Regions from separate parts of the Paenibacillus sp. Z3-2 genome, predicted to be linked through region 3. Evidence: a T-box and tRNA genes for the amino acid it is inferred to sense, from the RefSeq annotation. Region 3 holds a T-box; the other regions hold tRNA genes.

What was found. The T-box of region 3 lies ahead of tyrS (tyrosine--tRNA ligase). A T-box ahead of a tRNA ligase gene usually reads a tRNA of that ligase, here a tRNA-Tyr.
Region 1: it has a tRNA-Tyr gene. The T-box ahead of tyrS (tyrosine--tRNA ligase) is inferred to sense a tRNA for this amino acid. The anticodon was not compared.
Region 2: it has a tRNA-Tyr gene. The T-box ahead of tyrS (tyrosine--tRNA ligase) is inferred to sense a tRNA for this amino acid. The anticodon was not compared.

The regions. Positions count from the first base shown of each region.
Region 1 covers NZ_CP096397.1:296,733-306,439, forward strand. The annotation lists rRNA gene M1D71_RS01355 (16S ribosomal RNA) at 1-286, shown strand, start outside; rRNA gene M1D71_RS01360 (23S ribosomal RNA) at 596-3,523, shown strand; rRNA gene rrf (5S ribosomal RNA) at 3,606-3,722, shown strand; tRNA gene M1D71_RS01370 (tRNA-Ile) at 3,762-3,835, shown strand; tRNA gene M1D71_RS01375 (tRNA-Ala) at 3,870-3,945, shown strand; tRNA gene M1D71_RS01380 (tRNA-Asn) at 3,947-4,022, shown strand; tRNA gene M1D71_RS01385 (tRNA-Glu) at 4,027-4,098, shown strand; tRNA gene M1D71_RS01390 (tRNA-Val) at 4,105-4,180, shown strand; tRNA gene M1D71_RS01395 (tRNA-Met) at 4,200-4,273, shown strand; tRNA gene M1D71_RS01400 (tRNA-Asp) at 4,301-4,378, shown strand; tRNA gene M1D71_RS01405 (tRNA-Phe) at 4,395-4,470, shown strand; tRNA gene M1D71_RS01410 (tRNA-Thr) at 4,490-4,565, shown strand; tRNA gene M1D71_RS01415 (tRNA-Tyr) at 4,575-4,660, shown strand; tRNA gene M1D71_RS01420 (tRNA-Lys) at 4,670-4,745, shown strand; tRNA gene M1D71_RS01425 (tRNA-Leu) at 4,752-4,832, shown strand; tRNA gene M1D71_RS01430 (tRNA-Gly) at 4,843-4,917, shown strand; tRNA gene M1D71_RS01435 (tRNA-Arg) at 4,924-5,000, shown strand; tRNA gene M1D71_RS01440 (tRNA-Leu) at 5,018-5,096, shown strand; tRNA gene M1D71_RS01445 (tRNA-Pro) at 5,104-5,177, shown strand; tRNA gene M1D71_RS01450 (tRNA-Gly) at 5,188-5,258, shown strand; gene iolD (3D-(3,5/4)-trihydroxycyclohexane-1,2-dione acylhydrolase (decyclizing)) at 5,550-7,415, shown strand; gene iolE (myo-inosose-2 dehydratase) at 7,565-8,467, shown strand; gene iolC (5-dehydro-2-deoxygluconokinase) at 8,709-9,707, shown strand, end outside.
Region 2 covers NZ_CP096397.1:5,496,439-5,506,145, forward strand. The annotation lists gene M1D71_RS24630 (helix-turn-helix domain-containing protein) at 1-1,529, shown strand, start outside; tRNA gene M1D71_RS24635 (tRNA-Asn) at 1,586-1,661, opposite strand; gene M1D71_RS24640 (class I SAM-dependent methyltransferase) at 1,958-2,893, opposite strand; tRNA gene M1D71_RS24645 (tRNA-Leu) at 3,062-3,140, opposite strand; tRNA gene M1D71_RS24650 (tRNA-Cys) at 3,147-3,220, opposite strand; tRNA gene M1D71_RS24655 (tRNA-Gly) at 3,227-3,301, opposite strand; tRNA gene M1D71_RS24660 (tRNA-Gln) at 3,306-3,380, opposite strand; tRNA gene M1D71_RS24665 (tRNA-His) at 3,403-3,475, opposite strand; tRNA gene M1D71_RS24670 (tRNA-Trp) at 3,506-3,579, opposite strand; tRNA gene M1D71_RS24675 (tRNA-Tyr) at 3,585-3,670, opposite strand; tRNA gene M1D71_RS24680 (tRNA-Thr) at 3,680-3,755, opposite strand; tRNA gene M1D71_RS24685 (tRNA-Phe) at 3,776-3,851, opposite strand; tRNA gene M1D71_RS24690 (tRNA-Asp) at 3,947-4,024, opposite strand; tRNA gene M1D71_RS24695 (tRNA-Met) at 4,052-4,125, opposite strand; tRNA gene M1D71_RS24700 (tRNA-Val) at 4,147-4,222, opposite strand; tRNA gene M1D71_RS24705 (tRNA-Glu) at 4,290-4,361, opposite strand; tRNA gene M1D71_RS24710 (tRNA-Ser) at 4,371-4,462, opposite strand; tRNA gene M1D71_RS24715 (tRNA-Asn) at 4,466-4,541, opposite strand; rRNA gene M1D71_RS24720 (23S ribosomal RNA) at 4,608-7,535, opposite strand; rRNA gene M1D71_RS24725 (16S ribosomal RNA) at 7,881-9,433, opposite strand.
Region 3 covers NZ_CP096397.1:3,512,154-3,521,860, forward strand. The annotation lists gene M1D71_RS15685 (hypothetical protein) at 16-342, opposite strand; gene M1D71_RS15690 (aminotransferase-like domain-containing protein) at 350-1,390, opposite strand; gene M1D71_RS15695 (DMT family transporter) at 1,508-2,377, shown strand; gene M1D71_RS15700 (TetR/AcrR family transcriptional regulator) at 2,770-3,351, shown strand; gene M1D71_RS15705 (DMT family transporter) at 3,368-3,709, shown strand; gene M1D71_RS15710 (DMT family transporter) at 3,709-4,023, shown strand; gene M1D71_RS15715 (MarR family transcriptional regulator) at 4,152-4,673, shown strand; T-box leader at 4,687-4,898, shown strand; gene tyrS (tyrosine--tRNA ligase) at 4,946-6,193, shown strand; gene M1D71_RS15725 (TetR/AcrR family transcriptional regulator) at 6,948-7,529, shown strand; gene M1D71_RS15730 (SDR family NAD(P)-dependent oxidoreductase) at 7,807-8,547, shown strand; gene M1D71_RS15735 (aldo/keto reductase) at 8,617-9,435, shown strand; gene M1D71_RS15740 (VOC family protein) at 9,553-9,707, shown strand, end outside.

The sequences.
Region 1 (9,707 bases), 3.2 Mb from region 3:
GCGAAATCGCGAGATGGAGCCAATCCCAACAAAGCCGGTCTCAGTTCGGATTGCAGGCTGCAACTCGCCTGCATGAAGTCGGAATTGCTAGTAATCGCGGATCAGCATGCCGCGGTGAATACGTTCCCGGGTCTTGTACACACCGCCCGTCACACCACGAGAGTTTATAACACCCGAAGTCGGTGGGGTAACCGCAAGGAGCCAGCCGCCGAAGGTGGGATAGATGATTGGGGTGAAGTCGTAACAAGGTAGCCGTATCGGAAGGTGCGGCTGGATCACCTCCTTTCTATGGAGAATCGTTTCCCGCGTGGAAACATTCAAATACGCAGCTTAGCTGCAAAACACTCACTCGTTGCTCAGTTTTGAGAGCTCAAACTCTCAAACAGCTTGCTTTTGCATGGAGCTTGTTCTTTGAAAACTAGATATCGAAACGAAAGTAAATGCGAATTAGAACATTCCTTTTTAGCTGAACTTGTGTAAACAAGTTTCAATAAAAACGGTAGTTAATTGCTTTTGCGATGGTATTGAATGGGAGTGACTTTTGGCTTTGCGCAAGCAAAACAAGGGAAGCGAGCAGTCAAAACCGGAGCAATATGGTTAAGCTACTAAGAGCACACGGAGGATGCCTAGGCGCTAGGAGCCGATGAAGGACGTGGCGAACAACGAAACTGCCTCGGGGAGCTGTAAGCAAGCTTTGATCCGGGGGTGTCCGAATGGGGAAACCCAGCTGGGGTAATTTCCAGTTACTCACAACTGAATACATAGGTTGTGTAGAGGCATACCAGGGGAACTGAAACATCTAAGTACCCTGAGGAAGAGAAAACAATAGTGATTCCGTCAGTAGCGGCGAGCGAACGCGGAGAAGCCCAAACCAGAGAGCTTGCTCTTTGGGGTTGTGGGACGTCTCACATGGAGTTACAAAGGAACCGGTTAAGCGAAGAGGTCTGGAAAGGCCCGCCAAAGAAGGTAAAAGCCCTGTAATTGAAAGTCTGTTCCCTCCGAGACGGATCCCGAGTAGTGCGGGGCACGTGAAACCCCGTATGAATCCGGCAGGACCATCTGCCAAGGCTAAATACTTCCTAGCGACCGATAGTGAAGCAGTACCGTGAGGGAAAGGTGAAAAGCACCCCGGAAGGGGAGTGAAATAGAACCTGAAACCGTGTGCTTACAAAAAGTCAGAGCCCGTTTTAGGGGTGATGGCGTGCCTTTTGTAGAATGAACCGGCGAGTTACGTTCCCGTGCAAGGTTAAGGTGAAGAGCCGGAGCCGCAGCGAAAGCGAGTCTGAATAGGGCGACATAGTACGTGGACGTAGACCCGAAACCGGGTGATCTACCCCTGTCCAGGGTGAAGGTGCGGTAACACGCACTGGAGGCCCGAACCCACGCATGTTGAAAAATGCGGGGATGAGGTGGGGGTAGCGGAGAAATTCCAATCGAACTCGGAGATAGCTGGTTCTCCCCGAAATAGCTTTAGGGCTAGCCTCGGAAAACAGAGTCGTGGAGGTAGAGCACTGATTGGGTGCGGGGCCCGCAAGGGTTACCAAGCTCAGTCAAACTCCGAATGCCATAGACTTACTTCCGGGAGTCAGACAGTGAGTGCTAAGATCCATTGTCAAAAGGGAAACAGCCCAGACCATCAGCTAAGGTCCCCAAGTGTGTGTTAAGTGGGAAAGGATGTGGAGTTGCACAGACAACCAGGATGTTGGCTTAGAAGCAGCCATCATTTAAAGAGTGCGTAATAGCTCACTGGTCGAGTGACTCTGCGCCGAAAATGTAACGGGGCTAAACACACCACCGAAGCTATGGCTTGATACGATGTATCAGGGGTAGGGGAGCGTTGTATAAGGGTTGAAGGTGTACCGTAAGGAGCGCTGGACATTATACAAGTGAGAATGCCGGTATGAGTAACGAAAAGATCAGTGAGAATCTGATCCGCCGAAAGCCTAAGGGTTCCTGAGGAAGGCTCGTCCGCTCAGGGTAAGTCGGGACCTAAGGCGAGGCCGAAAGGCGTAGTCGAAGGACAACAGGTCGAAATTCCTGTACCACCGTAAGCCGTTATGAGCAATGGGGGGACGCAGTAGGGTAGTGACGCGGACTGATGGATGTCCGTCTAAGCAGTAAGGCTGATGTGTAGGCAAATCCGCACATCGTAAGGCTGAGCTGTGATGGGGAGTGAAAATTACAGTAGCGAAGGTCATGATCTCACACTGCCAAGAAAAGCCTCTAGCCAGGTGATGGTGCCCGTACCGCAAACCGACACAGGTAGGCGAGAAGAGTATTCTAAGGCGCGCGGAAGAACTCTCGTTAAGGAACTCGGCAAAATGACCCCGTAACTTCGGGAGAAGGGGTGCCCCGGTAGTGTGAATAGCACGAGGGGGCCGCAGTGAAAAGGCCCAAGCGACTGTTTAGCAAAAACACAGGTCTGTGCGAAGCCGTAAGGCGAAGTATACGGGCTGACGCCTGCCCGGTGCTGGAAGGTTAAGGGGAGTGGTTAGGGAGTAATCCCGAAGCTGTGAACCGAAGCCCCAGTAAACGGCGGCCGTAACTATAACGGTCCTAAGGTAGCGAAATTCCTTGTCAGGTAAATTCTGACCCGCACGAATGGCGTAACGACTTGGGCGCTGTCTCAACGAGAGATCCGGTGAAATTTTAATACCTGTGAAGATGCAGGTTACCCGCGACAAGACGGAAAGACCCCATGGAGCTTTACTGCAGCTTGATATTGAATTTGGGTACGATCTGTACAGGATAGGTGGGAGCCTTTGAAGCGTGAGCGCCAGCTTGCGTGGAGGCAACGTTGGGATACCACCCTGATCGTATCTAGGTTCTAACCTGGTACCGTAATCCGGTGCGGGGACAGTGTCAGGTGGGCAGTTTGACTGGGGCGGTCGCCTCCTAAAGAGTAACGGAGGCGCCCAAAGGTTCCCTCAGAATGGTTGGAAATCATTCGAAGAGTGCAAAGGCATAAGGGAGCTTGACTGCGAGACCTACAAGTCGAGCAGGGACGAAAGTCGGGCTTAGTGATCCGGTGGTACCGCATGGAAGGGCCATCGCTCAACGGATAAAAGCTACCCTGGGGATAACAGGCTTATCTCCCCCAAGAGTCCACATCGACGGGGAGGTTTGGCACCTCGATGTCGGCTCATCGCATCCTGGGGCTGAAGTAGGTCCCAAGGGTTGGGCTGTTCGCCCATTAAAGCGGTACGCGAGCTGGGTTCAGAACGTCGTGAGACAGTTCGGTCCCTATCTGTCGTGGGCGTAGGAAATTTGAGAGGAGCTGTCCTTAGTACGAGAGGACCGGGATGGACGTACCGCTGGTGTACCAGTTGTTCCGCCAGGAGCACCGCTGGGTAGCTATGTACGGAAGGGATAAACGCTGAAAGCATCTAAGCGTGAAGCCCCCCTCAAGATGAGATTTCCCAGTATGTAAGACCCCTTGAAGACGACGAGGTAGATAGGCTGGGGGTGGAAGTGCAGCAATGCATGGAGCTGACCAGTACTAATCGGTCGAGGGCTTATCCAATTTGCAAGTTTGAATTCGCATGTTTCGTTTCGAATCTAGTTTTCAGAGAACAACAACTCTGAAATGTAAGCTAAGCTATACGTTTGGTGGCGATGGCGGAGGGGTTCCACACGTACCCATCCCGAACACGACCGTTAAGCCCTCTAGCGCCGATGGTACTTGGACCGCAGGGTCCTGGGAGAGTAGGACGCCGCCAAGCGAAACCCCTTTGGGGGTATTTTTTTTCGAAATTTGATAAGGGCCCTTAGCTCAGTTGGTTAGAGCGCACCTCTGATAAGGGTGAGGCCGGTGGTTCGAGTCCACCAGGGCCCATAGTAATACCACAACAAGAAATACAACAGTGTATGGGGCCATAGCTCAGCTGGGAGAGCGCCTGCCTTGCAAGCAGGAGGTCAGCGGTTCGATCCCGCTTGGCTCCACCATTCCCTGATAGCTCAGTTGGTAGAGCACTCGACTGTTAATCGAGTTGTCACAGGTTCGAGCCCTGTTCGGGGAGCCAGTAAGGCCCGTTGGTCAAGGGGTTAAGACACCTCCCTTTCACGGAGGTAACAGGGGTTCGAATCCCCTACGGGTCATAATATGGAGGCTTAGCTCAGCTGGGAGAGCATCTGCCTTACAAGCAGAGGGTCGGGGGTTCGATCCCCTCAGCCTCCACCATATATAACTTTTATAACGACGCGGGGTGGAGCAGCCCGGTAGCTCGTCGGGCTCATAACCCGAAGGCCGCAGGTTCAAATCCTGCCCCCGCAATTATACTTTCCTTTGGGAAAGTGATCTGGAACCGTGGTGTAGTTGGCCTAACATGCCTGCCTGTCACGCAGGAGATCGCGGGTTCGAATCCCGTCGGTTCCGCCATTTTTTAATATAGTAAGGCTCGGTAGCTCAGTCGGTAGAGCAGAGGACTGAAAATCCTCGTGTCGGCGGTTCGATTCCGTCCCGAGCCACCATATATAACACCTGTTATACGCCGGTGTAGCTCAACTGGTAGAGCAACTGACTTGTAATCAGTAGGTTGGGGGTTCAAGTCCTCTCGCCGGCACCATGTAATCCTGGAGGATTAGCGAAGCGGCCAAACGCATCAGACTGTAAATCTGCTCCCGTACGGGTTCGGTGGTTCGAATCCATCATCCTCCACCAGTTTTCTATGAGTCATTAGCTCAGTTGGTAGAGCACCTGACTTTTAATCAGGGTGTCGAAGGTTCGAGCCCTTCATGACTCACCATCATATGCGCGTGTGGCGGAATTGGCAGACGCACTAGACTTAGGATCTAGCGTCTTTGACGTGGGGGTTCAAGTCCCTCCACGCGCATTCTTTATTTGCGGAAGTGGCTCAGCGGTAGAGCATCGCCTTGCCAAGGCGAGGGTCGCGGGTTCGATTCCCGTCTTCCGCTCCAATATTTGCGCCCTTAGCTCAGCTGGATAGAGCGTTTGACTACGAATCAAAAGGCCGGGAGTTCGAATCTCTCAGGGCGCGCCATTATAACTTCATATTTTGCCGGCGTGGCGGAATGGCAGACGCGCTCGACTCAAAATCGAGTGGGAAACCGTGGAGGTTCGAGTCCTCTCGCCGGTATATATAACGGGATGTAGCTCAGCTTGGTAGAGCACCTGGTTTGGGACCAGGGGGTCGCATGTTCAAATCGTGTCATCCCGATTGTTGTTATGCGGGTGTAGTTCAATGGTAGAACTTTAGCCTTCCAAGCTAATAGCGTGGGTTCGATTCCCATCACCCGCTTATATATCGTAAAAGAAAGAGATGGTACTCACCGTCTCTTTCTTTTTTTGCATTCATAGGTATATTGGCGATTATTGTGGAGAGCTCTCAAATGAAGCAGGTCTAACAGATCTTACAACAATAAATTACCGTTGTTTTATCGCAATTTATAAAACGCTTACAAAAATAGCTTGCGTAAATCATCAGCCTGTAATACCATATCAATTAAGCGCTTAACCTTTAGGGGTAAGGCGCTTAAACTTAACGTAGATTAAGCGCTTAACCCGTAAAGGAAAGGAAGGCGATCAATTCATGACAACCATTCGATTAACGATGGCTCAGGCACTGCTTCGATACCTGGATCAGCAATATATCTCGGTTGACGGTGTGGAAACCAAGTTTGTGAAAGGGATCATCGGCATCTTTGGACATGGCAACGTAACTGGCATTGGAGAAGCGTTGGAGCGCAGTTCGGGAAGCCTGACGTATATGCAAGGGAAGAACGAACAAGGTATGGTGCATACGGCAGCGGCCTACGCCAAACAGAAGAACCGCAGACAAATCTATGCATGTACAACATCCATTGGTCCGGGTGCTTTAAATATGATTACAGCAGCGGCTACCGCAACGGTGAACCGGATTCCGGTTTTATTGCTTCCTGGAGATAACTTTGCTACACGGGAACCAGACCCGGTACTTCAGCAGTTGGAAGTGAGTAGTGATTATACAATCTCAGCCACTGATCCATTCAAAGCCGTCAGTAAATACTGGGATCGCATAGTTCGTCCTGAACAGTTGATGATTGCTGCTGCACAGGCCATGCGTGTGCTTACCGACCCGGCAGAGACGGGAGCTGTTACGCTCGCACTGCCGCAGGATGTGCAGGCAGAGGCGTACGATTATCCTGAATCGTTCTTCGCCCGCAAAGTACACTATCTGGACCGTCGCCCCCCGGTACAGGCAGCCATTGAACGGGCAACGCAGCAGATTGCCCGAGGCAGAAAGCCGCTGCTCGTTGCAGGCGGCGGTGTGTTGTACTCTGAGGCATCCGCCCAGCTCGTCGAGTTCGCCGAGGCATTTGGTATTCCGATCGCCGAGACGCAGGCGGGCAAGAGCGCAGTCTCTTGGGACCACCCACTGAATGTGGGAGCCATCGGGGTTACTGGCTCTCTGGCAGCCAATAGGCTGGCGAGAGAAGCGGATGTGGTGATCGGCGTCGGTACGCGGTTCTCGGATTTTACGACGGCGTCCCGCTCTGCTTTTCAACATCCGGAAGCGTCATTCATTAACATCAACCTGAACGGCATGGATGCTGCCAAGCTTGGTGGGGAAGCCATTTTGGCGGATGCACGAGAAGGATTGCAGGCTTTGCAAAAGGAATTGCAGCAAAGACAATACCGCAGTGCCTATGGCTCATCCGAAGTCGCTGATCTCCGCGCTGAGTGGAATGCAGAAGTGGATAGGCTGTATGGAGCAGAACATGAAGCAGGGCTGGCACAGACTACAGCAGTCGGCGTAGTTAACCGGACGATTGATCCATCTTCCGTCATCGTGTGTGCGGCAGGTAGTCTGCCAGGTGATCTGCATCGTCTGTGGCGTGCGTCTGAACCAAAAACATATCATATGGAGTATGGGTTCTCCTGCATGGGGTACGAGGTAAGCGGAGCGTTCGGAGCAGCACTTGCCGAGCCAGATCGTGAAGTGTACGCCATGGTAGGGGATGGCAGTTATCTGATGCTGCATTCGGAGTTTGTGACCAGTTTGCAGGAACAGAAGAAGATGACCGTTCTATTATTCAACAACAATGGATTCCAGTGTATTCATAATTTGCAGCGGGAACATGGTAGTGACGGGTTCGGCAATGAGTTCCGTTATCGGGAGTCAGAAAGTGGACGATTGACCGGGGACTACATGCCAATGGACTTTGCAGCTCACGCCCGAAGCATGGGAGCCAAATCCTATAGAGCGGAGACGGCAGAACAGCTGGAACAAGCAATCCGAGATGCGAAGAACGAAACGGTGAGTACGTTGATTGAGATTCCGGTCGTGCCTGGAACCAATGCAGGTGGTTATGAGTCATGGTGGAATGTAGGTGTGCCAGAAGTATCTGCCGAGGAAAAGGTAGTTCATGCGCATCACACCATGCAAGCAAACCGTGCCAAAGCAAGACCTTTTTAATCTGATTTAATAGAGTATTCCTTCTAAAATGTAGCCTTATCTGAACTCCCCCACAGTATGAGATCAGTGGACGTATTTATCGAATTGAAACTATGAGTACTACATTCCGATTGAACTACAATGTTGAACGACAAAGGAGACGTGGAGCAATGAGCAAGCTGCCATTCCAGCTTGGGATTCATCCGATCAATTGGGTCGGGGAAGATGTGAAGGAGCATGGCGATGCCACAACGTGTGCACAGATTCTGGATGACATTCAGCGTCTTGGGCTGACAGGTACAGAGATGGGACGTAAGTATCCAACCGATCCCGCTATACTGCGTGAAGAACTGAGCAAGAGGAATATCAATCTAGTCTCCCAGTGGAAATCGGTACTGTTCTCTGATCCGGCGTATCGTCAGTCGGAGTTGGACGGTTATCGCAGACATGCGGAATTCCTGCAATCCATGGGCAGTAAGGTGATCAGTACGGCGGAGGTAGGTGGGTCACTTCATTTTGATCCAAGACGGACACCGAATGAAAAAGAAGTGCTCAGACTCAGGGAATCCGAATGGCATATCCTCGCTGAAGGGTTAAATGAAGCAGGAGCCATTGCCCGGGAACACGGGTTGAAGCTCACATACCATCATCATGGAGGCACGGTGGTAGAACAACCGGATGAGATCGATCGACTGATGGAGCTGACAGATCCTTCTCTCGTGTATCTGCTCTATGACACAGGTCATGCCTACTATGGTGGAGCTGATCCGCTTGAACTGCTGCGTAAACATTATGACCGGATCGCTTATATCCATCTGAAGGATATCCGCCCCCATGTGCTGGATGAAGCACGTGCGGAGCAGTCTGATTTTGTCGGCTGTATTCGTAGAGGGGTGTTCACCGTACCAGGGGATGGATGCATTGATTTTGCTCCCATTCTTCAGGAACTGATTACACGAGGGTACGATGGCTGGGCGATGCTTGAAGGAGAACAGGACCCTGCAATTCATAACCCGTATGAGTATGCGAAGCGATCTTTGAACTATATGAAGGCGTTATACCAGCAGAGCTGATACCAGGCATAGCGATGGGGAGAGGAATATACCCATGAAGTGAAGGAACCGTGGAGGTTCGAGTCCTCTCGCGGGATAGAAATGAAGAAGGCCAGCAAGAGTATTACGTTACGATTGGAAAATAAATACTGACCTACTCTAACCGTTTACGAGTCCTCACGATGGAATGAGTAACTGGTCTAGATATCCATACAAACCACAAACCATGTTAAATCTCAACACAGAAAGGGGCTCACATGCAATGACCTATGTATCCTTTCCAGAATCAAGGAAGAAGGATTTCACCGCGATTGGCCGTCTGTGTATCGACTTGAATGCCAATGAGATCAATCGCCCGATGGAAGAGACGATGACGTTCACGAAATATGTGGGTGGCTCTCCAGCCAACATTACGATTGGCATGTCCAGGCTGGGTATGGAGACAGCTTTTATCGGCAAAATCGCAGGTGACCAGATGGGCAGATTCATCCAGAGTTATTTGGAGAAGAACGGCATCGACACATCAAATGTGGTGACAGATGACACCGGAGCGGTGACCGGGCTTGCTTTTACCGAAATCAAGAGCCCAGCCGATTGCAGTATCCTGATGTACCGGGACAATGTAGCTGATCTGTTATTACAGGCGCAAGAGGTACAAGAGCAGTTAATTGCCGACTCCAAAGTACTGCTAATCTCAGGCACGGCTCTCGCTCAGAGCCCATCCCGTGAAGCCGTATTACAGGCACTAACATATGCAAAAAAGCATGGCACAGTTATTGTGTTTGATCTGGACTATCGTCCATACACATGGACATCAGATGAAGAGACAGCGGTGTATTACAACCTCGCAGCCGAGAAATGCGATATCATCCTGGGCACACGTGAAGAGTTCGACATGATGGAGACATTCGACCATAATCCAGATCATAGCGATCAGATAACTGCACAGAAATGGTTTGATTTCTCAGCCAACATCGTTGTAATCAAACACGGCAAGGAAGGGTCCATTGCTTATACGCGTGAAGGGCTTTCCCACCGTGCTGACAGCTATCCGGCAAAAGTGGTCAAAACGTTCGGTGCAGGCGACTCCTATGCGGCAGGGTTCCTGTATGGATTGATGCAGGGCTGGACGATTGAGCGCAGTATGGCGTACGGCAGTGGGGCAGCAAGTATCGTCATTTCGAGCCACAGCTGTTCGGATGCGATGCCAACGGTAGAACAGGTGAATGATTACATCGAACGTTGCAATCGGGGCGAGATT
Region 2 (9,707 bases), 2.0 Mb from region 3:
AAGGATGGACTTATGTTCTAATCTCACCCACCAACATTCTGACACAGGAATATATCGATATCGGATTACACACCTTGTATATCAGTATCTTCTTGCTTTTGCTTTCATTATTGCTCGCATGGCTCGGCTCCAAACGAATGCATATTCCAATTCGTAAACTTTTAACCCAACTTGGTGACAACCACCTGTCCAAAGATGGCGGCACTATGACTCAGCAATCACCAGAGCTGTCTGATGAGTTCGAACAGATTCGAGCAGGTGTCTCACAATTATCTGCATCTCGCTCCCAACTGGAGAACACACTAAATATGCATCTGTTGCAGATTCGCACTCATTTTATGATGAATCTCTTCCAGGGCAAGAGCCCTGTTCACACTCTATATGACACCCTGAATGAATATGGCTACACACGTCAGGTTCGGGAATGGCAACAAATTGCTGTTATTGCACTACAGGCCGATCTCGTTAATCACAGAAAATACAATGCCAATGATCGTGACCTCCTGTTATTCGCTGTTCAAAATATATTGGAGGAAACGGTTGTGCATAACCAACAACTGCTTCCTATCGTGCTGGAACATACGGTTGTCACGGTGATTGGCACCGTTGAACAGGATCAATTTGCTTTTTCACAGCAGCTATATGTATTAACAGACCAGTTACAACAACAGATTGATGGGATTCTGGCTCTTCAGGTCAGTATAGGCTTCAGCCAGCCGCATAGCTCCCTATACCACATCCCTCAGGCTTACACAGAAGCTATGGAGGCTTTGAAGCATCGAATGAAGCTGGGGACAGGTATTATCTTTCAATATGAGAACATAGATCATTATGCGCCAGCTTGGTCCATGACCTACCCGGAATCATTGGAATACTCGTTGATCCAAGCTATTCAAAGTGCGGATGAAGTTCATGCCTCTGCTCTTCTGCATCAGGTCCTGGAAGTAATCTTTGGTATGGAGTGTACGCCAGAGGAATATCAGGTGGCCTTTACGAGGCTGCTGACGCATATTTTGCAAATGACTCAGGAATCCGGTATACGACTCGGACAGATCTCTCAAGGCAATGGATCGATGTTTCATGAACTTCATGGTTTGCAGTACGGCGCTGAAGTTGAGGAGTGGTTTAACCATCAAGTCATCTTGCCCATCATCCAGGTTTTTAAAGGGAGACAGTATGCCCAGTACCAGCATATATCAGAGAAGATGATTGCTCTGATTCATCAAGATTACGATAAGGATCTGACGCTTGAGGAATGTGCTGTGAAGCTTCACTATAATGCCAACTACTTAAGTAGCGTTTTTCGCAAAGAGACCGGCTGTGCATTTAGTGAATACCTGACCAAGTACCGATTTAACATCGCTAAAAAATGGCTGGACGAAAGTGATCTAACGGTTAAAGATATCGCAGCACGGCTTCGTTACAACAATCCGCAAAACTTTATCCGATCATTTCGTAAATGGGAAGGAATCACTCCCGGTCAGTATCGGGAGCGGAAACAAAAAGCAGAAGTGTCGAACAACAATTAGAAAAGGAGCACGATTTAAAATCGTGCTCCTTCGGCCAGCTCGGACACCTCTGCATATGGCTCCCCGAACAGGGATCGAACCTGCGACAACTCGATTAATAGTCGAGTGCTCTACCAACTCAGCTATCAGGGATATCCTTTAGAGATCATTCTCTGAAAACTAGATATGTGTTTTGTTTTTTCGTTGTCTCGAACATCTCCAAATAAACGAGGGCCTGGTTCAAAGCGGTCGATTAATTATTGGCTTCAAAAAAAAGAGGGAGCACATATCCCTGCTCCCTTCACTTACAACTTCGCTTCTATATCTTAACTTCATATGTTTCATACGTTCCCTTTTTGCGCAGCGATCTGATGCTTCCTAGCGTCATCCTAGACGTTAGAATATACGTTGTGCGTCTCGATTCCTGTTCCTCATAACACATACCAAGCTTATACGATTTGTCGTTTATCCTTGGTACGGACTGTTTTCATATTGGTTTGTTCAAGTTGGATCAGAATTTTACCAAACCTTGCTCCACGTGAGAAGGTCACCGTACTATCCTTATATGTATCGCGGATGTACTTCTCAGCCAGTCTGAGGGAATCCTCATCTGTTGGTAACTCATACGTATTAAGCCATTCTGGCAGCTTCTCAATAATCTCTTCCACCGGTACTTCAAATGAGTTAACTTCTCTTGTAATGATCATCGTGTATGAATAACCCTTCAAATACAGCAACTGTTGGATATATCCCATATCACCAGCCTTGTATGAAGAACTGATCCCAAGTACATCCTTAAGTTCATCCATTAGTGTGTGTTCCTTCTGTCCCGCTATAGTGCTTATATACACATACTTACGAGCACAGTTAATCGCCATCTCAATCGTTTCCCAATCCGACATAGCCGGACACATGGAAGCAAATACAAAATCATATTTCTTCTCCCAGCCTTTATCCTGAATGGAGATTTCCTCAAATCGCTCTTTCACGATTTCAATATTAGATTCCAGCTCTGAGGGTATTGTTTCTTTCATGAGCGAGACAAGCAACTCAGAAGGCTCAACAGCGGTTACACTTGCTCCCCTTTCAGCAAAAGGAATGGTAAATATGCCTGAGGCCGCTCCAATGTCTAGAATGGACAAGCCCGCGAACTCTACTCCCTGGTTTTCAATCCAGCCCATAATGCGCTCAGACCGCTGTATTCCTTCTACCGTAAATGATTGTGCATGATAATCTCTGGCCCACCGCTCAAACGCTTCTTCTGTATTAAATGGTGCACTTTTCTTCTTATATTTTGAACTTCTCGGACGATTCTTCCAAGCCTCTTCCCATACAAAAAGGTTAAATAACAGGTCAGTGTCCGGTATAATTTTTTTAGTAGTCACTTTATTTCACTCCTTCATATTAAAGACTTCACTTATCTACAATATACTGAATATAATCATACGTCAATCTTTATTAACGTCCAACTTTCCTTACTATAAAACAATCACTTCATATAAAATAAAAATAGCCCCGCAGATTGCATAAGCAATTTGCAGGGCTATTCAATATACCGGCGAGAGGACTCGAACCTCCACGGTTTCCCACTCGATTTTGAGTCGAGCGCGTCTGCCATTCCGCCACGCCGGCATATACTGGAGGCGCCACCCAGATTCGAACTGGGGATAAAGCTTTTGCAGAGCTGTGCCTTACCACTTGGCTATGGCGCCATATTTTGGAGCGGACGACGGGAATCGAACCCGCGACCCTCGCCTTGGCAAGGCGATGCTCTACCGCTGAGCCACGTCCGCATAATGGCTGGGGATATAGGATTTGAACCTATGCATGACGGAGTCAAAGTCCGTTGCCTTACCGCTTGGCTAATCCCCAATAAAAAATGAAAAAACAAAGGGGCGATCGAGGGGAATTGAACCCCCGAATGCCGGATCCACAAACCGGTGCGTTAACCACTTCGCCACGATCGCCACAAAAAGTTAATTTTCTAAAAAGTTAATTGGCAGGGGCAGCAGGAATTGAACCCACACCAACGGTTTTGGAGACCGTTGTTCTACCTTTAAACTATGCCCCTAAAACTGGTGGAGGATGATGGATTCGAACCACCGAACCCGTACGGGAGCAGATTTACAGTCTGATGCGTTTGGCCACTTCGCTAATCCTCCAGGATTACATGGTGCCGGCGAGAGGACTTGAACCCCCAACCTACTGATTACAAGTCAGTTGCTCTACCAGTTGAGCTACACCGGCATATTAAATTGTTTTATAAATGGTGGCTCGGGACGGAATCGAACCGCCGACACGAGGATTTTCAGTCCTCTGCTCTACCGACTGAGCTACCGAGCCATAATAAAGTCTAATCTCATTTCCTAACACTTTATATAGGGCATCAGTGCCATACAGCAGATGTAGTGAACAGTTTGCCTCATGTAAAGATTAAATGGCGGAACCGACGGGATTCGAACCCGCGATCTCCTGCGTGACAGGCAGGCATGTTAGGCCAACTACACCACGGTTCCAGATCACTTTCTCAAAGGAAAGTATAATTGCGGGGGCAGGATTTGAACCTGCGGCCTTCGGGTTATGAGCCCGACGAGCTACCGGGCTGCTCCACCCCGCGTCGTTATAAAAATAAGTTATATGGTGGAGGCTGAGGGGATCGAACCCCCGACCCTCTGCTTGTAAGGCAGATGCTCTCCCAGCTGAGCTAAGCCTCCGAACAACACATTTATGATCTTACCATAATCTTATTGTAAAAATCAACTTCTATTTTTGAAGTTAATATGACCCGTAGGGGATTCGAACCCCTGTTACCTCCGTGAAAGGGAGGTGTCTTAACCCCTTGACCAACGGGCCTTAATATTATGGCGGAGAGAGAGGGATTCGAACCCTCGAGACGCTTGTGACGCCTACACGATTTCCAATCGTGCTCCTTCGGCCAGCTCGGACACCTCTCCATATGGCTCCCCGAACAGGGCTCGAACCTGTGACAACTCGATTAACAGTCGAGTGCTCTACCAACTGAGCTATCAGGGAATATGCTTCAGAGATCGTTCTCTGAAAACTAGATTCGAAACGAAACATGCGAATTATCACTTGCAATTGGATAAGCCCTCGACCGATTAGTACTGGTCAGCTCCATGCATTGCTGCACTTCCACCCCCAGCCTATCTACCTCGTCGTCTTCAAGGGGTCTTACATACTGGGAAATCTCATCTTGAGGGGGGCTTCACGCTTAGATGCTTTCAGCGTTTATCCCTTCCGTACATAGCTACCCAGCGGTGCTCCTGGCGGAACAACTGGTACACCAGCGGTACGTCCATCCCGGTCCTCTCGTACTAAGGACAGCTCCTCTCAAATTTCCTACGCCCACGACAGATAGGGACCGAACTGTCTCACGACGTTCTGAACCCAGCTCGCGTACCGCTTTAATGGGCGAACAGCCCAACCCTTGGGACCTACTTCAGCCCCAGGATGCGATGAGCCGACATCGAGGTGCCAAACCTCCCCGTCGATGTGGACTCTTGGGGGAGATAAGCCTGTTATCCCCAGGGTAGCTTTTATCCGTTGAGCGATGGCCCTTCCATGCGGTACCACCGGATCACTAAGCCCGACTTTCGTCCCTGCTCGACTTGTAGGTCTCGCAGTCAAGCTCCCTTATGCCTTTGCACTCTTCGAATGATTTCCAACCATTCTGAGGGAACCTTTGGGCGCCTCCGTTACTCTTTAGGAGGCGACCGCCCCAGTCAAACTGCCCACCTGACACTGTCCCCGCACCGGATTACGGTACCAGGTTAGAACCTAGATACGATCAGGGTGGTATCCCAACGTTGCCTCCATGCAAGCTGGCGCTCACACTTCAAAGGCTCCCACCTATCCTGTACAGATCGTACCCAAATTCAATATCAAGCTGCAGTAAAGCTCCATGGGGTCTTTCCGTCTTGTCGCGGGTAACCTGCATCTTCACAGGTATTAAAATTTCACCGGATCTCTCGTTGAGACAGCGCCCAAGTCGTTACGCCATTCGTGCGGGTCAGAATTTACCTGACAAGGAATTTCGCTACCTTAGGACCGTTATAGTTACGGCCGCCGTTTACTGGGGCTTCGGTTCACAGCTTCGGGATTACTCCCTAACCACTCCCCTTAACCTTCCAGCACCGGGCAGGCGTCAGCCCGTATACTTCGCCTTACGGCTTCGCACAGACCTGTGTTTTTGCTAAACAGTCGCTTGGGCCTTTTCACTGCGGCCCCCTCGTGCTATTCACACTACCGGGGCACCCCTTCTCCCGAAGTTACGGGGTCATTTTGCCGAGTTCCTTAACGAGAGTTCTTCCGCGCGCCTTAGAATACTCTTCTCGCCTACCTGTGTCGGTTTGCGGTACGGGCACCATCACCTGGCTAGAGGCTTTTCTTGGCAGTGTGAGATCATGACCTTCGCTACTGTAATTTTCACTCCCCATCACAGCTCAGCCTTACAATGTGCGGATTTGCCTACACATCAGCCTTACTGCTTAGACGGACATCCATCAGTCCGCGTCACTACCCTACTGCGTCCCCCCATTGCTCATAACGGCTTACGGTGGTACAGGAATTTCGACCTGTTGTCCTTCGACTACGCCTTTCGGCCTCGCCTTAGGTCCCGACTTACCCTGAGCGGACGAGCCTTCCTCAGGAACCCTTAGGCTTTCGGCGGATCAGATTCTCACTGATCTTTTCGTTACTCATACCGGCATTCTCACTTGTATAATGTCCAGCGCTCCTTACGGTACACCTTCAACCCTTATACAACGCTCCCCTACCCCTGATGCAAAGCATCAAGCCATAGCTTCGGTGGTGTGTTTAGCCCCGTTACATTTTCGGCGCAGAGTCACTCGACCAGTGAGCTATTACGCACTCTTTAAATGATGGCTGCTTCTAAGCCAACATCCTGGTTGTCTGTGCAACTCCACATCCTTTCCCACTTAACACACACTTGGGGACCTTAGCTGATGGTCTGGGCTGTTTCCCTTTTGACAATGGATCTTAGCACTCACTGTCTGACTCCCGGAAGTAAGTCTATGGCATTCGGAGTTTGACTGAGCTTGGTAACCCTTGCGGGCCCCGCACCCAATCAGTGCTCTACCTCCACGACTCTGTTTTCCGAGGCTAGCCCTAAAGCTATTTCGGGGAGAACCAGCTATCTCCGAGTTCGATTGGAATTTCTCCGCTACCCCCACCTCATCCCCGCATTTTTCAACATGCGTGGGTTCGGGCCTCCAGTGCGTGTTACCGCACCTTCACCCTGGACAGGGGTAGATCACCCGGTTTCGGGTCTACGTCCACGTACTATGTCGCCCTATTCAGACTCGCTTTCGCTGCGGCTCCGGCTCTTTACCTTAACCTTGCACGGGAACGTAACTCGCCGGTTCATTCTACAAAAGGCACGCCATCACCCCTAAAACGGGCTCTGACTTTTTGTAAGCACACGGTTTCAGGTTCTATTTCACTCCCCTTCCGGGGTGCTTTTCACCTTTCCCTCACGGTACTGCTTCACTATCGGTCGCTAGGAAGTATTTAGCCTTGGCAGATGGTCCTGCCGGATTCATACGGGGTTTCACGTGCCCCGCACTACTCGGGATCCGTCTCGGAGGGAACAGACTTTCAACTACAGGGCTTTTACCTTCTTTGGCGGGCCTTTCCAGACCTCTTCGCTTAACCGGTTCCTTTGTAACTCCATGTGAGACGTCCCACAACCCCAAAGAGCAAGCTCTCTGGTTTGGGCTTCTCCGCGTTCGCTCGCCGCTACTGACGGAATCACTATTGTTTTCTCTTCCTCAGGGTACTTAGATGTTTCAGTTCCCCTGGTATGCCTCTGCACAACCTATGTATTCAGTTGTGAGTAACTGGAAATTACCCCAGCTGGGTTTCCCCATTCGGACACCCCCGGATCAAAGCTTGCTTACAGCTCCCCGAGGCAGTTTCGTTGTTCGCCACGTCCTTCATCGGCTCCTAGCGCCTAGGCATCCTCCATGTGCTCTTAGTAGCTTAACCATATTGCTCCGGTTTTGACTGCTCGCTTCCCTTGTTTTGCTTGCGCAAAGCCAAAAGTCACTCCCATTCAATACCATCGCAAAAGCAATTAACTACCGTTTTTATTGAAACTTGTTTTAACACAAGTTCAGCTAAAAAGGAATGTTCTAATTCGCATTTACTTTCGTTTCGATATCTAGTTTTCAAAGAACAAGCTCCATGCAAAAGCAAGCTGTTTGAGAGTTTGAGCTCTCAAAACTGAGCAACGAGTGAGTTAAAAGCTTTACAAAGTAAAGCTCGCTTCGGAAGCATGCTTCCTGAAGACTTATATTTGAATGTTTCCACGCGGGAAACGATTCTCCATAGAAAGGAGGTGATCCAGCCGCACCTTCCGATACGGCTACCTTGTTACGACTTCACCCCAATCATCTATCCCACCTTCGGCGGCTGGCTCCTTGCGGTTACCCCACCGACTTCGGGTGTTATAAACTCTCGTGGTGTGACGGGCGGTGTGTACAAGACCCGGGAACGTATTCACCGCGGCATGCTGATCCGCGATTACTAGCAATTCCGACTTCATGCAGGCGAGTTGCAGCCTGCAATCCGAACTGAGACCGGCTTTGTTGGGATTGGCTCCATCTCGCGATTTCGCAGCCCGTTGTACCGGCCATTGTAGTACGTGTGTAGCCCAGGTCATAAGGGGCATGATGATTTGACGTCATCCCCACCTTCCTCCGGTTTGTCACCGGCAGTCTATCTAGAGTGCCCACCCGAAGTGCTGGCAACTAAATATAAGGGTTGCGCTCGTTGCGGGACTTAACCCAACATCTCACGACACGAGCTGACGACAACCATGCACCACCTGTCTCCTCTGTCCCGAAGGAAAGGTACATCTCTGTACCGATCAGAGGGATGTCAAGACCTGGTAAGGTTCTTCGCGTTGCTTCGAATTAAACCACATACTCCACTGCTTGTGCGGGTCCCCGTCAATTCCTTTGAGTTTCAGTCTTGCGACCGTACTCCCCAGGCGGAGTGCTTAATGTGTTAACTTCGGCACCAAGGGTATCGAAACCCCTAACACCTAGCACTCATCGTTTACGGCGTGGACTACCAGGGTATCTAATCCTGTTTGCTCCCCACGCTTTCGCGCCTCAGCGTCAGTTACAGCCCAGAGAGTCGCCTTCGCCACTGGTGTTCCTCCACATATCTACGCATTTCACCGCTACACGTGGAATTCCACTCTCCTCTTCTGCACTCAAGTCACCCAGTTTCCAGTGCGATCCGGGGTTGAGCCCCGGGATTAAACACCAGACTTAAATGACCGCCTGCGCGCGCTTTACGCCCAATAATTCCGGACAACGCTTGCCCCCTACGTATTACCGCGGCTGCTGGCACGTAGTTAGCCGGGGCTTTCTTCTCAGGTACCGTCACCTTGAGAGCAGTTACTCTCCCAAGCGTTCTTCCCTGGCAACAGAGCTTTACGATCCGAAAACCTTCATCACTCACGCGGCATTGCTCCGTCAGGCTTTCGCCCATTGCGGAAGATTCCCTACTGCTGCCTCCCGTAGGAGTCTGGGCCGTGTCTCAGTCCCAGTGTGGCCGATCACCCTCTCAGGTCGGCTACGCATCGTCGCCTTGGTGAGCCGTTACCTCACCAACTAGCTAATGCGCCGCAGGCCCATCCCCAAGTGACAGATTACTCCGTCTTTCCAGTTCTCTTCAGGCGAAGAAAACAACTATTCGGTATTAGCTACCGTTTCCGGTAGTTGTCCCAAACTTGAGGGCAGGTTGCCTACGTGTTACTCACCCGTCCGCCGCTAACCATCAGAGAAGCAAGCTTCTCTTCAAGTCCGCTCGACTTGCATGTATTAGGCATGCCGCCAGCGTTCGTCCTGAGCCAGGATCAAACTCTCCAATAAAGATGAATTTCAGTAGCGCGGTTAAACGCTATGAAAATCATCTCAAATATTTGAAAAGAGCGATAAGCTCATTTTGAATCTGACGAGATTAAAAATCTCATTTGTGCTCCAGTCGATCCAAGCCAAGGCTTGTTTCAAACTTTCGCGCTCATTCTGCAAGCAGAATGTTTACTCACTCGTTGTTCAGTTTTCAAAGATCAAACTTGTTTTGTTTTACTTATTTTGTCTCAACCAAGTTTCGGCGGCGACTTAAATAATGTAACACATTTCGTTT
Region 3 (9,707 bases):
CTTTGTACGAATGCTTTAAACCCAAATTAATGGTGTTGTAGTACTTTTTACTTGCTGTTTAGCATGTTCTAATTCTTCGGCTATAATTCCAATACCTTCTTCAATTTCTTGTTCCGATGTGCGCATGATGCCAAGACGCAAAAGGTTTTTTTTAGGGAAATGAGGAAGGAATTGTTCTTCTGTGGAGAAGACATCCACACCTCGACTGGCTAATCGATTAATCAGTTCCCTTGTATTGAAATCCGGAACAGCAATTGCCGCGAATACCCCTCCAGCAAATTCAATTGAACAGCGATATTCTACAGGGAGTAAACTTCGTACAGATTCTCTTAACTGATTCATTCGTTGATTACATGGCTTTCATTTGCTTGGCATGGTGGTCATACATTCCGGACTTGATATAAATCTCAAGTACACCTTGAGATAGTACAGAGGTACTTAGATCCGCCGTTTGCTTGTGCAACCGAAGCAGTGGTATTAAAGCATGCGGTATTGTTGCAGCAGCAAGTCGTAATCCAGGCAGCATGACTTTGGAAAAACTCCGAAGGTAGATAACATGGCTGGCACAACCATACGACCAGATAGGATCTTCTTTTGAGTTGGTTTCCAAATCAGCTAGATAGTCATCCTCCACGATATAGACGTCATAAGCTTTCGCCAGTTCCGCTAGTCGCTGCTTTTCTTCGGCTGTATATGATGTACCTAACGGATTATGGAAACGTGGAATGGTATAAAAAAACTTGATCATATTACTTTGAAAATAGCGTTCCAAAGCTGCCCAATCAATTCCCTTAGGCGTTCTTTCAATTCCGATTACGTTTTGGTTTTGTGCCTTTAAGGCAGAGAGCATTCCCCAGTAGGTTGGTTGTTCAACCAAAATGTTTGCCTTCCCGTTGGGGAAAGGCATCCCAGCCAGAAGATGAAGTGCTTGTTGAGCTCCAGAGAATACAAATAAGTGCTGTTCCGAAGTAAAGACTTGTTGCTGGTGAAACAGTCTTACAATTTCTTGACGTAGAGAAAGCAGTCCCTGCGGATCGGTATAAGTAAAAATAGATACTTCGAATAGTTCCATGGCTTTGTTTAAACATTGTCGAAGGTCCATTTGAGGTACAGATGTAGGGTCAGGTGCTGCAGCAGCAAAATCTATTCGCTTTTTCTCTATTAAGGGTAATAGCACTTCTTGCGCGACAACAAAGTAACCACTCTTAGGTCTTGAATAAATCAGAAATTCCTTTTCAAGTTCTTGGTACACACTGATTATGGTGTTAAGACTGCATTCATATTTTTGGCTCTGTTTCCGGATAGAAGGTAATCGCTGACCAGGTTTTAAAAGCCCATTGACGATATTCGATCGTATATCTTGTTTAATGATATCTTTTTTAGTTGTCATACCAGTACCTCTCTTTGTTCTGATAATCTGTACCCTTACAGATAAGGATTATCACAATATACACCATGTTTTGTACCTATTATAATTCAAAATATCAGTCAATTCGAGGAGAACAGAATGAAAAAAACAACAAGTGGTTGGATCAATGGATTCTTAGGTGTGCTGATATTCAGTGGTTCTCTACCGGCAACACGTTTAGCCGTTACGGATTTTGATCCTTTATTTCTCACCGTTTCTCGTGCAGCAATTGCTGGGATTTTGGCTGCTATATGCCTTCTCTTATTCAAGCAAAAAGTTCCTGTTCGAAGAGATATTCTCCCACTCATTCTTGTAGCTCTTTGTGTTGTAGTGGGGTTCCCGATGCTGACAGGACTAGCTCTACAATATGTCACATCCGCTCATGCCATTATCTATGTTGGTCTATTGCCTCTCTCTACAGCTATTTTTGGAGTATTACGAGGGGGAGAACATCCGCGGCCAATTTTTTGGGTGTTATCAGCTTTAGGGAGTTTTTTGGTAGTAGGGTTTGCTTTGTTAGGCGGGGAAGCCTCTTCTCCAGTAGGGGATGGACTTATGTTGGCATCAATTGTTGTGTGTGGTTACGGTTATGCGGAAGGCGCACGTCTTTCTAGGAGTTTAGGGGGCTGGAAAGTCATTTCCTGGGCATTGACCATATCGCTCCCAGTCATGTTGTTACTCTCATTTCTTTATATACCGCAATCTTGGGGGAATATCCGCGTTTCTTCATTCATAAGTCTTGCATATGTATCGCTTTTTAGTATGTATATTGGCTTCGTATTCTGGTATCGTGGCCTTGCACAAGGGGGAATAGTAGGAGTTGGACAGTTACAACTTCTCCAGCCATTCTTTGGCTTGTTACTCTCAGCTCTTATTTTACATGAGTCAGTTGGATGGCCCAACTTTGTTGTAAACATTGGTGTCGTATTGTGCGTAACATTCGCTAAAAGGTTAGCATCCAGAGCGTGATGAAGATTATAACGGTCAGGTCGATTGATTAAACTAACGGGAAACGTTAGTTTTAAACTGTAACTAAGCAGCCTTCCAGCAGAACGGCTGCTTTTTTTTGATTGAACTCCCCCCATGCTTTCAAAAAAAACATTTTCTCTCATGAGTTCTAAAAATTTGCTTCTATATCATCTATCTTTGATGTCCACTTGTTTCAGGAAATTGATGAGAAAATATACGTCGGTGAATCAAAGCGGAAGATAAGCTACGGACGAGAAGAGCCAAATATGTACAACAAGTTCAACTGTTATTGGTACTTACCTAATCACCAATTGGACAACTAAAACAAATAAAGTTATTTACAATACAGTAGATTCATGATAGACTGACGAACGTTCGGTAGGAGGGGTTAGATGATAACAGAAGACAGAATAAGGGAAGTAGCACTTCGTAGTTTCACACTAAATGGGTATAGAGGTACATCACTTGCAGATATTTCATCTGAAGTGGGAATTAAGAAGCAGTCCATTTATCACTATTTCAAAAGCAAGGATGATTTATTTATTTCAATGTTCCTCCTTGCAGCTCAGAAAGAATTACAATTCGTTGAAAATTATTTGTCAGGAGAGGAAGACTTTTCTTTAGAAAATGTACTGTACGGTTTTTTAAACGATTATAAACAACGGTATACAGAGGTTGCAGATACAAAATTCTTTTTTAAAATAGCATTTTTTCCACCAGAACATCTACATGACACCATTGTTGAGTACAGCGGACAATATCTAAACCGAATTGCACATTTGTTAGAAGACGTGTTCAATAAAGGAGCAAGTACAGGACAGATCAGTAAAGATGTTTCTGTGAAACACGCAACTAGAGCTTTTGAAGCAGTGCTGGATGCGATGTTTGTTGAGATGTTATATAGCGGGATGGAAAGCTCCATAAAAAGGCTGGATGCATCATGGTACGTCTTTTGGCGAGGAATTAAATCATAGAGGAGAATCAGAAAAAATGAATCGAAGTTGGTTACTTATCATTATTGGTGTCGTGTTTGAAGTGATTTGGGTGATTGGATTTAAGCATTCAGAAAACTGGATTGATTGGACCATAACTGTCTTATCACTGATCATATCATTTACTTTGGTTATTATTGCATCGGCTAAACTTCCAGTTGGTACGGTGTACGCAGTATTTACTGGTCTTGGTACCGTAGGGACTGTATTTACTGGAATGATTATTTTTGAAGAACCAGTCCAAATTCTGAAATTATTATTCATCGTTTTATTATTATGTGGTGTAATTGGCCTAAAACTGGTAGGTAGTTCTTCACCGTCCACGGAGGTAAGCAAATAATGGCTTGGATATTTTTGATTATCGCTGGTCTTTTAGAAATTGTAGGCGTACTAGGAATGAATCGTATTAAGCGTGACAAGGATTTAAAAGCATATATGATTTTTGTTGTTGGGATTGTCCTAAGTTTCGTATTTCTTAGTTTAGCCATGAGAGAACTGCCTATGGGCACAGCGTATGCGATTTGGACAGGTATTGGTACTTCTGGAGGAGCTTTAGTTGGTATGATCTTCTTTGGGGAATCTAAAAACTGGCTACGAGTACTGTTTATCGCAATGATACTATGCTCGGCAGTAGGACTGAAATTGATTTCTTAAAATTGAGCGTTGAAACGTTCAAATCGAAGTCAGGTTGCTTTGCTGATGAAGATTGCAGCAGCAATTTTTTTATGGTATTATCGTTAGATAACTAACGTTAGCTATCTAACGATATATTCTGTGAGGAGATGAGTGCAATCCATTCATTTAATGATAAAGGTGAGTTGCTTCCTGAAGAGGTAGATACCATTAACCATTTCACAAAGCTTCCTATCGGTGCACTAAATCTTGAAGCCATCGCAGCCGTGACCAATTTGTATCGCTCTGCTCAAGGACTTAAGAATAAAATGGAACAAGAAGTATTATCAGAGCACGGCCTATCATGGACTGCTTTCTCCATGCTATATGATTTGTGGATTTGGGAAGCTATTGAGACTAGAAAAATTGCTGAGTCGTTAGGTGTATCCAAAGCAACAGTAAGTAATATCACCACAACACTTGAGCGCAAAGAACTGTGCTTTCGAAAAAGTGAAGCAAAAGACAGAAGATTAACGTCTGTAGTTTTAACTGAAAAAGGAAAGCAAGTCATGGAGGCACTCTACCCAAAATTTCATCAAAAAGAAATTGAAATAGTCTCTTCTCTAACCTCTAACGAACAACAGTTTTTAGCAGAAATTTTAAGAAAAGTTATTAAGACTAATCACTTTTAAAAAAAACGAAATAACCAATGCTATGATGGGAATCCAGTAGTTGTTATCTCCCTGGATCAGAGAGTCGGTGGTTGGTGCGAATCGACGCAAAGATAACGCGAATTACACTCCCGGAGCATTCTTTATGAGATAAATCATAAAGACGGGCGAGCCGTTATCTCGATAAGTGGAAGGAAACAGTCCTTCAACAAGGGTGGTACCGCGTGAAAACACCACGTCCCTTTTTAGGGGATTGTGGTGTTTTATAATATCTATTTTTGGAGGAATGAGCAATGAATGATCTTATGAATCAACTGACCAATGTGCAGTTAGAAGATGTTGAAAGACAAATGGAAGAGTACATGCAAGGTGTTGAGGACATTATCCCCACGGAAGAGTTGGAACTTAAGGTTGCAACATCAGTTCTGGAGAATAGGCCACTAAAAATAAAATTAGGATTGGATCCATCGGCACCAGATGTTCATCTGGGTCATACGGTTGTGTTAAAAAAGCTACGGCAATTTCAGCAAAACGGGCATCAAATTCAACTGTTGATCGGAGATTTTACAGGAAAAATAGGAGACCCTACAGGTAAATCGGTTGCCAGAAAACCTCTGACAGATGAAGAAGTCAAACATAACGCTAAAACCTATTTTGAGCAATTCGGAAAAGTACTTGATATGAATAAAGTTGATCTGCATTACAACTCCACATGGTTGACAAAATTGAATTTTGAGGACGTTATTCAGTTAGCAGGTAAAATTACTGTAGCACGCCTCATGGAAAGAGATGATTTTGAAGAACGGATTGCTATGGGAAAGCCTATTTCACTACATGAATTCTTTTACCCTTTAATGCAGGGTTACGATTCAGTTGCCTTGGAGTGTGATATCGAGCTTGGCGGTACAGATCAGTACTTTAATGTGCTCATGGGAAGACATTTTCAAGAAAAGTTCGGTAAAGAGAAACAAGTGGCTATTCTAATGCCGTTGTTAGAAGGTTTAGACGGAGTAGAAAAAATGTCCAAGTCCAAGAAAAACTACATTGGAATTGATGAGACAGCCGAAGAAATGTACGGAAAAACAATGTCTCTACCTGATCAATTAATGAAAAAATACTTTGAATTGGTAACAGACCTTCCAACTGAACAAATTAGAGCAATTCAAGAGGATCTGGATTCCGGGAACCTGCATCCTAGAGATGCAAAAATGTTTTTAGCTAAGACAATTGTTCAAATGTATCATGGAGGGTCTTCAGCTGATAAAGCTGAACAACATTTTGTATCTGTTTTTCAACAAGGAATAATACCCGAAAACATTGAAGAAGTACAATGGACGGGAGCCACAATGATTACAATTGTCGAATTATTGGTTAGACTGCGACTGTTAGCATCCAAAAGTGAAGCACGCAGAATGATTGAGAATAAGGGCGTGAAAGTAAATGATTCACGAATAGAAGATACTCAATCAGAAGTTTTAATAACAGATGGATTAATTGTGCAAGTAGGTAAACGAAAAATGATAAAAATCAGATTGAACTAAGGGTTTATCTATTGTCCTAAAATTATATTCTCAGACATGTTGAGAAGTGGCTCGATGAACAAGAGACAAAGCACCACCTTGGATTTGAAACTGGCAAACTCGACCGGCCTATACAATTTTGTATCTCATAATTATAAGCAATATCAATAGAAATAGCCTACGGTTACTTTGTGAGTGAGATTAAGCTAACGGGAAACGATAGCTCAATAAATTCAAGTGAAGTCAATCGTGTAATAGTGGTTGGCTTCTTTGACTTTAAAGATTTCATTTAAACTTTCTCTAACTCAAATTGTACATTTTGAATCCCGCAACCGATATTTTTAGTGATTTTTGTTTGCCATGAGTCGAAATTGGAAGCTGCCGTGAGTCCCCATTAGGATGACTTCTCATTAAACTAACCGGCAGGTTTAGTTTAATTTAAAAGATTGTGATTAGGGTAGTTCCAGTAACACATGTTCAAGAAATAGTAATATAAATGTTTACAATTATCTTTAATTCGTGTTATACTGACGAACGTTCGTAAGTAAGGCTCGAATGGACAAATTCAATTTAACTTTAAATCAGGAGCTAGGAAAACAAAATGAATCGTAGATGATACTTTGTTCGGCAGTAGGTTTAAAGTTAATACCATTGTTTCTTTAAGAAGCGAATTATCCTTTTAGTTATTTGCTAAATTATACTTGTTCATTTTTCTCGAAGATTGTATATTTGTATACAAATACTTACGAACGTTCGTTAATACGAGGGGGATATAATGAAAGCAAATGAAATAAAACAAAGTGCTTTAGTTCAGTTTGTTAATAAAGGTTATGAAGCTACTTCGTTAGATGATATTGTTGCAGATATAGGAATTAAAAAACAGTCGGTTTATTCGCATTTTAAACATAAGGAGGATATTTTTCTTCAAGTTATAAAAGATACAGTCAATGTGGAGATAGTATTTATAAACCGGTTCTTTGAAGAGCATAAGCAGTATGATTTGAAAGTAGCTCTATTCCAGTTGTTGACCAAATACAAAGAAAGATACTTACTGCAAGAAGAACAAAATATAAAATTTCTTTTACGCATGGCCTTTATGCCACCATTTCATTTGCAGGATATTGTAATGAATCATTTTTACCTATATAACCAAGAGCTAGGATCTAAATTGAAAGAAGTTTTCCTGAAAGCTAAAACTGATGGTATTAATGTTACTGCTGAAGATGGAGCGATTTCTTTTCTGAATTTTTTAGATGGAATTCTGGTTGAATTAATTTATTCGGATTCAAATATTACTAAATTTGAATCAAGACTGAATATCTCGTGGGAGATTTACTGGCGAGGAATTTCAAGGTAACTTAAGAAGATGTCCATACAAGCGAAACAAACTTAACTGGCTAAGTTGTATGGGCATCCTAAGTAATAAAAAATTTTTTTAGTTCAAAACTTACGAACGTTCGTAAGTGCGAGTATCGAATTTACATGTTGCTTAACACTTTGTTAACAAAATGATAGCTAACAAGCTCTATAAGTTCTTTGAGGGGGGGATTACTATAAGGTAATGCTAGTGAAACTTTTAATTACTTAATCAGCATCATCTAAAAATTTATTTATAACTAGGAGGAGTTATTTTTATGGGTAAATTGGATGGAAAAGTAGCAATTATTACGGGTGCAGCACGAGGACAGGGAGAAGCACATGTACGTTTATTTGTTGAAGAAGGTGCGAAGGTTGTATTCTCGGATATTCTTGTCAATGAAGGAGAAGCACTTGCAAAAGAATTAGGTGACAATGTGAGGTTCATTAAGCATGATATTTCAAATGCTGATGATTGGAATCGAGTAGTGGAATTGGCGGAGTCTGCATTTGGTCCGGCAAACATTCTGGTAAATAATGCCGGTGTCGATTTATTCCGCAAAATTGAAGATATTACAGAAGAAGAGTATAACAGAGTCATCAAAATCAATCAGGTTGGTCCTTTTCTGGGTATGAAAGCTGTATTGTCTTCCATGAAAAAAGCCGGAAGCGGCTCGATTGTAAATATTTCTTCCATTAACGGATTGCGCGGGGAATATGGATTTGTCGCATATGATTCTTCTAAATTCGCTCTTACTGGTATGACAAAAACGGCTGCACAAGAATTTGCTGAATACAATATTCGTGTAAACTCTGTACACCCAGGGCCAATCAGAACACCAATGATTGAATCACAGGATGAAATTTCAGGTTTTATTGACGGGTTGTCCGTTCCTTTGAATAGAGTGGGTGAACCAAAAGAAGTTTCTAAACTCGTTTTATTTGTAGCTTCTGATGATGCTAGTTATTCAACTGGATCTGAATTTGTTATTGATGGCGGAATCACTGCTTCCAACTAAATTATAGTTATGGCTTCAGGATTATTGATACTAAGCAACTCATTAATTTGTCAGAGAGGTGTGCTAAATATGGATTATGTAACTTTGAACAATGGAGTAAAAATGCCGCAGCTTGGGTTTGGGGTATTTCAAGTAGGCAATCAAGAAACGACTGAAGCTGTTTCAGCTGCACTAAAGATCGGCTATACAAGTATTGATACAGCTATGATCTATCAAAATGAAGAAGGCGTAAGAGAAGCTGTCAAGAATGAAGACAGAGAAAATTTATTTATTACAACAAAAGTCTGGAACACAGACCATGGATACGAGAAGACACTTGCTGCTTTTGAAAGTAGCCTGGAACGCCTAGGACTTGACTATATTGATCTGTACTTAATACATTGGCCAACTCCAAGGTATGATGAATACATTGATTCTTATAAAGCTTTGGAAAAGCTTTATAAAGATGGTCGTGTTAAAGCAATTGGGGTATGCAATTTTGAAATTGAACACCTCGAACGGTTACTGGCTGAAACAGAAATTCCACCAGTGCTTAACCAGGTCGAGTGTCATCCATATTTGGCTCAAAATGAGTTGAAAGATTTTTGCCGTAAACATAATATATATGTCGAAGCTTGGAGTCCTCTTGAAAGAGGAGGAAATGTGCTTAAAGATCAAACCATTACAAAGATTGCAGAGAAATATGGCAAGAGTCCAGCTCAAGTCATATTACGCTGGCACTTACAGAATCAAACAATTGTAATTCCAAAAACAGTTACACCTTCCCGCATGGAAGAGAATATTCAGGTATTTGACTTTGAGCTTTCTCATGAAGATATGGAGGCCATTGATAAATTAGATTCCGGAAGTAGAACTGGTCCTCATCCAAATGAAATGAATGTGCGTTAATCTCGTTTTAGGAGGAAACCATTATGAAAATAGAACATGTGGGGATCATGGTCAATAATATGAACGAGTCTTTGGCGTTCTAATATTCTCGGTTTAAAATTAAGGCAAAGAGAATGGTTGAATGAAACGGTTGAGCTTGCCTTTCTATTCTTCCCAGAGCAGCCAAGTGTAGAGATTGAACTTGTATACGGCGGCCCTGTAGAAAACGAAGGGATCGTAAACCACCTGGCTTTTACAGTGAATAACATCGAATCTGAAATTTTGCGATTAAA